Halohasta litchfieldiae: one gene and its partner. Each later gene encodes a partner of the first gene's protein in a complex. Links are inferred from orthologs where the notes say so. Each region holds a gene or a part of one and is shown in the gene's direction. Other genes may lie near its edges.

What was found.
Region 2: HALTADL_RS16310 (region 1) and HALTADL_RS03045 share a complex: the UniProt entries of both Methanocaldococcus jannaschii proteins name them as parts of the 30S ribosomal subunit. The link is inferred for Halohasta litchfieldiae from one-to-one orthologs.

Annotation. Positions count from the first base shown.
Region 1 is NZ_CP024845.1:3,202,738-3,206,002, reverse strand. Bases 287-3,229 are described here. They hold HALTADL_RS16310 (30S ribosomal protein S8e), read left to right. Parts: upstream 287-1,543; coding sequence 1,544-1,915; downstream 1,916-3,229. Other genes in these bases: HALTADL_RS16300 (methyl-accepting chemotaxis protein), read left to right, coding at 2,832-3,229; HALTADL_RS16305 (Nif3-like dinuclear metal center hexameric protein), read left to right, coding at 1,986-2,750; HALTADL_RS16315 (nitrite/sulfite reductase), read right to left, coding at 287-1,167. Outside these bases: more of HALTADL_RS16315, read right to left, coding at 1-286; more of HALTADL_RS16300, read left to right, coding at 3,230-3,265.
Region 2 is NZ_CP024845.1:610,611-613,916, forward strand. The notes cover bases 227-3,210. They hold HALTADL_RS03045 (30S ribosomal protein S12), read left to right. Parts: upstream 227-1,496; coding sequence 1,497-1,925; downstream 1,926-3,210. Other genes in these bases: rpoA2 (DNA-directed RNA polymerase subunit A''), read left to right, coding at 227-839; HALTADL_RS03040 (NusA-like transcription termination signal-binding factor), read left to right, coding at 842-1,261; HALTADL_RS03050 (30S ribosomal protein S7), read left to right, coding at 1,925-2,638; HALTADL_RS03055 (ABC transporter ATP-binding protein), read right to left, coding at 2,854-3,210. Also shown: more of rpoA2, read left to right, coding at 1-226; more of HALTADL_RS03055, read right to left, coding at 3,211-3,306. UniProt on the Methanocaldococcus jannaschii protein: With S4 and S5 plays an important role in translational accuracy. Located at the interface of the 30S and 50S subunits.

The DNA of each region.
Region 1 (3,265 bases):
GAGCAGTTCGTCGACGCGGTCGGCGTCGACATCCACGATGATCGGGTTCTGGCGTCGACTAAGCCGGATTTCGCCGGAGCCGTACTCGTCGGCCAGATCGGCCAGCCGTATTACCTCCGCAGCTTCCATCCGCCCGACGGCAACGTTGATGCCGACATAGAAGTTGCCATCTTTCTGTTCATGGACGCCGAGGTAGTCGAACTTGCCGTCCTCGCTGTCGCGGCCGGCGTTGAACGTGTAGTTTTCCCGCATGTCTTTGCCGCCCGTTTTCAGTTCAAAGTCGACGAAGTCCTCCTGAAGCGTCTCTCGGATCCACTCTGTGCCTTTGTCGTCGACGAAAAAGCGCGAGCGGTTTTTCGATCTGACTTCGCGGTCGCCGTGTTCGTGGTAGAGTTCGACGAAGCCACGGACGACGTCGACGGCGTTGTCCGGCTCGACGAATACGTTGATCGAGCGTGCGACGCGTGGTTCGTGACCACCGAGGCCGCCGCCGACGCGAACGTTGAAACCAAGCGTCTCCTCGCCGTCGATCTCCTTTTTCGCTGGTTCGAGACCGATGTCGTTGATCGAGTCCTGTGCGCCGCCCTCGGGCGTTCCGGTGATCGAGATGTTGAACTTCCGGGGCATGTTGCACAGCGCGTTGTCGCCGCGGATTTGATCTTGGAACCGTTCGAGGATCGGCAGCGTGTCGACGATTTCGTCTTTGGCCTTGCCGGCGACCGCACACCCCGAGATGTTTCGCATCGTGTCGCCGCCCGCAGATCGGGTGGTGACGCCCGTGCCTTCGAGTTTCTCCCAGATTTTCGGGACGTCTTCGAGTTTGATCCAGTGGAGTTGGACCGACTGTCGCGTGGTGAAGTCGATCCACCCGTTGCCGTACTCGGGGTTGCCAATCGGTCCCTGGGCGTAGTCGCGGGCGACCTCACCGATGGCCCGGAGTTGCCCCGGCTCCAAGATGCCATTACAGTTGGTCAGCCGCATCATGAAGTAGCCCTCCTGGCCAGACCGGTGGGCGAAGACGCCCCAGAACTTGAACCGCGAGAGCCACGCGTCCTTTTCGTCTTCGGGGATTGAATCGTACCCCTTCTCGGCGAACTCTATCAGTTTTTCGCGTACCTCGTCTCCGTACAGCCCGTCTTTGTACTCCTCTTTCTTTTTCTGGCTCATGGTTTGGTCAGTGTGGACAGACGTGCGATTTTAGTTCGGTATGTGGCACATCCATCCGTGTAGTCACGGTAAAACGGTCTTGTCCGGACACATATAACCCTAATCGTTTACATTGTCAGAAATATACCTGCCTAAGTCGACAGCTGGACAGTTTAATAGCTAATAATATGTGTATAAGGTGATTAGATCTGTGTTTTTACCCTACTCAAACCAACGAATATCCAGCGAAAGTACAAATTTCAGAATCGCGTACTCAAATAGTGACAACACTTTGTGAAGAACGGCGAGCCCACTGGCCTTCTCGCCCCTCTGGCGGCGGTGGTCGAGCCGCGTCGTTTCGAGCGATTCAAGTAGCTGCTGGTGTTCAGTTCGGAGTATGAAAGATCAGGGACACTCTACGCGGAAGCGGACCGGCGGACGGCTCAAACATTTCAGCAAAAAGAAACGGCACCAGCTCGGCCGCGAGCCAGCCGAGACCACTGTCGCCGAACCACGCCTCCAGATCATCGACGCCCGTGGCAACGATGACAAACTCCGCGCGCTGTCGACGAACGTCGCACAGCTGTCGGACGGCGGCGAGACGACCGAAGTCACAATCGAGGACGTCGTCGAGAACCCCTCGAACGTCAACTACGTCCGACGGAACATCATCACGAAGGGCGCAGTCATCGAAACCAGCGAGGGCAAGGCCCGCGTCACCTCCCGACCCGGCCAGGACGGGCAGGTCAACGCCGTCTCCATCGAGTAACTGCTCTCTTTTGGTCTCGCTGCGGTAGCGAGTCCGTGGCTTACAAGCCGCTCGCCGCGTAGCGGTCGGTATGGAACTCTCGACGTTTACCGCGCGATTAGATGAGGAACTGCAGACCGACGCGTATGCGGATGTCGACGCCAGCGCCAATGGCCTGCAGATTGGCCCCCCCGAGCAAGACGTAGATCACGCCGCGTTCGCGGTCGACGCCGCCGAGGCAACGATTGAGGCCGCGGTCGACGCAGACGCTGACGTGCTCGTGACCCACCACGGACTCTCGTGGGGCGGGATCGAACGCGTCACCGACCGGCAGTACCGGCGGATTGCACCGCTTATCAAAAACGACATCGCGCTCTACGTCTCGCATCTCCCGCTTGATGGCCACCAGTCGGTCGGCAACGCGGCGGGAATCGCAGATCTGCTGGGATTGGCCGACACCGCTCCTTTTGGATCGATGGGTCCTGTGACGATTGGCCAGCAGGGTCGACTGGGTGAGGCCCGTTCGGTCGACGAGATCACGACCCAACTCGAAACCGAACTGGAGGGCACCGACAGCGTCCAGACATTCGACTTCGGCCCCGACGAGGTAGCGACCGTCGCCATCGTCACCGGTAGCGGCAGCGACTGGCTCGACGAGGCCATCGCGGCGGACGTCGACCTCCTGATAACTGGCGAGGGCAAACAGAAGCTCTACCATCAGGCTCGCGAGGCCAATATCAACGCCATTCTGGCAGGCCACTACGCGACCGAAACATTCGGCGTTCGGAGCCTACAGACACTGGTCGACGACTGGGGACTGTCGACGAGCTACCACGCTCACCCGACTGATCTCTGAACTACCTGTAGACGACTCTCAGCACTGATAACTGCGTGTTGTGGTTTTATGATACACGATATCTTACTAGTTGGTATCACTATGAGTACGGAGCAGTCACTGAACTTCATCCGCGGAAGCTACGCGGCAAAGCTGACGTTGTCGCTGCTCGGGGTCGTCGGAATCGTCGTCGGCGCCGGGCTGTTCGTGCATATCGAGGCAGTCGAGGCGCTCGGAGCCGGCAGCGGGGAGTTGGGGTCGAGCATCCTCGGCCTCATCCTGCTGACGGTAATCAGTCTCGCGCTGATCGGCGTCACCATCGGTAGCCAGACGATTATTTCGTTGCGCCATCTGGCCGGCAAGGCCGACCGGATGGCCGACGGTGATCTTGATGTCGAACTCGAAACCGAGCGCAGCGACGAAATCGGCCAGCTCTACCGCTCGTTCGAATCGATGCGTCGCTCCCTGCGACAGGAGATTTCGGCCGCCGACGAGGCCCGCCACGAGGCCGAAGACGCCACCCAAGAGGCCCAAGC
Region 2 (3,306 bases), 2.6 Mb from region 1 along the record:
AGTACGCCGAAAAACGAGAGAAGGCCCACGAGGTCGTCTGGGCACTCGAAGCAACCGACATCCTGTCGCTCGGCGATGTCTCGACCAACGTCGCGGACATGCTCGTCCGGATCGACCTCAACGAGGAGACGCTGCTCGAACGGTGGCCAACGGTCGACTCCGCAAACACCGTCGCCACTGAGATTTCCGAAACCATCGAGGACAAACTCGGTGTTTCGACCCGGCAGAGCGGGATGGCAATCGAGTTCGGTCCCAACGAACCGAGCTACCGAGAACTGCTCCAGCTCGTCGAACAGCTCCGAGAGATCGTCTTCAAGGGGATCGAAGAGATCAGCCGCGTCGTGATCCGGAAAGAGGAGTTAGAGGACGGCGAGGAGTTCGTCCTCTACACCGAGGGATCGGCGTTCGGCGACGTGCTCCACATCGAGGGCGTCGACGCCAGCCGCTCTACGTGTAACAACATCCACGAGATCCGTGCGGAACTCGGCGTCGAGGCCGCCCGCGAGGCGATCATCAACGAGACGATTGACACGCTCCGCGAGCAGGGTCTCGACGACGTGAACATTCGGCACCTGATGCTGGTCGCCGACATCATGACCAACGAAGGGACGATTGAGTCGATTGGTCGACACGGAATTTCGGGCTCGAAGGACTCGGTGCTGGCGCGTGCGGCCTTCGAGGTGACGGTCAACCACCTGCTGGACGCCGCGGTTCACGGCCAGAGCGACGATCTCAACGGCATCATCGAGAACGTCATCGCTGGCAAACCGATTGCACTGGGCACCGGCGACGTCAAACTCCGCATGGGATCGATTGACGCCAACCCGGCCGACGACTGACCATGAAAGTCACGCTCTCCGACGAGGCACGACGGTATATGGGGCTGTTCGACGAGGAGACCGACGTCAGCCCCAACGACTGTCTCGTCGAGAGCGACCGTGTGGTGTTTCTGATCCCGGCCGGTGAGATGGCCGACGCTATCGGTCCCGACGGGCGGATCGTCCGTCGTGTCGAGGAGAAAATCGGCCGGACAGTCGACCTCGTTGAGGACGCCGAGACACCCGCAGCGTTCGTCGAAAACGCACTCGCCCCCGCAGTCGTTCGCGGGGTGACGATCTCCGAACAGGGCGACCGGGTCGCCTACGTCGAGGTGGTCGACGCCGACCGTGGGGTCGCTATCGGCTCGAACGGCCAACATATCGAGACGGCGCGTCGACTGGCCCGTCGACAACACGATATCGACGACATTCAGTTGACGTAGCTTCTCACAACAGTCAACTGACACAGACAGTCGACGTTCTGTTCTTTGAGACTGTCGACTAGCTGTAAGCGGCTTTCCGTCCGTTTTGTGCGCTCCGAGTCGGTTTCACTCCGTTTTATCTCACACTGGGAAACAGTCTCAGATTCGATTAGCGACCCCTAAGAAGCGATTTGCGTGGGTTTCGCTGAGTCCAAAGAGAGATGCTTAAGTATCCGCATCCGAAACGAGAGGCTACATGGCCAACGGCAAATATGCCGCCCGGAAGCTCAAGAAAGACCGGCAGAAGCGACGCTGGTCGGACTCCGAGTACGCTCGACGAGAGCGCGGGCTCAAAAAGAAGTCAGACCCACTCGAAGGCGCACCGCAGGGACGCGGCATCGTCCTCGAAAAGGTCGGTATCGAAGCAAAGCAGCCGAACTCCGCGATCCGAAAATGTGTTCGGGTCCAGCTCATCAAGAACGGCAAGCAGGTCACCGCCTTCTGTCCCGGTGACGGTGCGATCTCGTTCATCGACGAACACGACGAGGTCACGATTGCCGGAATCGGTGGCGCGAAGGGTCGTGCAATGGGCGACCTTTCGGGTGTCAACTACAAGGTCGAGAAGGTCAACGGCGTTTCGATGATCGAACTCGTCCGCGGCAACGCAGAGAAACCGGTGCGATAATGTCCGAGAGCGAATCTGACGTCTCCGAAGACGTAGAGGAAGAAGAGATCGACGCTGAGGATGTTGACGCCGAAGAAGTCGACGCCGAAACTGAGGATGTTGACGCTGAGGAAGTCGACGCCGAAGACGCCGAGGAAGCCAAAGAGTCGGCTGTCGAGGGCGCACTGCTGTTCGGTGTGTGGGATGTCTCGGAGATCGAGTACACCGATCCCAGTACCCAGACGTATCTCACCGTGACGCCGATCGCTCACACGATGGGTCGACACGCCTCGAAACAGTTCGAGAAAAGCGAGATCTCGATCGTCGAGCGGCTCATCAACCGGCTGATGCAGACCGAAGAAAACACGGGCAAAAAACAGCAGGCCGCTTCGATCGTTCAGGACGCCTTCGAGATCGTCCACGAGCGGACCGAAGAAAACCCAGTGCAGGTGCTGGTCCGTGCGGTCGAAAACGCCGCCCCACGTGAGGAGACTGTTCGCCTCAAATACGGTGGGATCTCGGTTCCCAAGGCCGTCGACGTCGCCCCACAGCGCCGTGTCGACGAGGCCCTGAAGTTCCTCGCCGTTGGGACAAAAAACGCCAGCTACAAATCGAAAACGACTGCTGCCGAGGCACTCGCCCAGCAGATCATCGGTGCAGCCAGCTACGACGTCCAGACGTACGCGATCTCCCAGAAGGAAGAGCGCGAACGCGTTGCAGCTGCAGCCCGCTAACGCTGTTTTCGGTTTTCATTTTCGAAGAATCAAAATCAGAGCAACTGCTATCGAGCTTCGTCTATTCGACGTCGAGGCAGTTCAGGTTCGGTCGACAACGTCGACTGTGTTTTCTACCACAAACTCTGTACCATCGCCGGCGGTCTGAGAGCAGTAGAAAATGGAGTGGCCGGTAGAAATTCGTGCGGTTGTGAGTCGAAAAGCCGTTTCCCCGACTATACCACGAGGTACTCTTCGAGGTGGTCGCGGTCCGCAAGCGTAGCCCCATCGAGTTCGTCGACCATCCGGCCGTGGTCCATCGCATAACAGCGCTCGGCGAGCCCCTGAATCACAGACAAGTTCTGCTCGACGAACAAAATCGTCGTGCCAAACTCCTCGTTGATCCGCTTGAGGTCCTCGGTAATAGATTGCACAATCGACGGTTGGACACCCTCGGATGGTTCGTCGACCAACAACAGATCGGGATCACCGACGAGTGCACGGCCAATTGCCAGCATCTGCTGTTGGCCGCCGCTCATAGTTCCAGCATCCTGATCGGCTCGTTCTTCGAGGATCGGGAAGTAGTCGTATACGCGGTCGTAGAGCGTCTCTTCGCCGGTTCCGATTCCTTCACCGATCATGAGGTTCTGCTCGACAGTCAGCCCTGCAAAAACGTCTCGGCCCTGTGG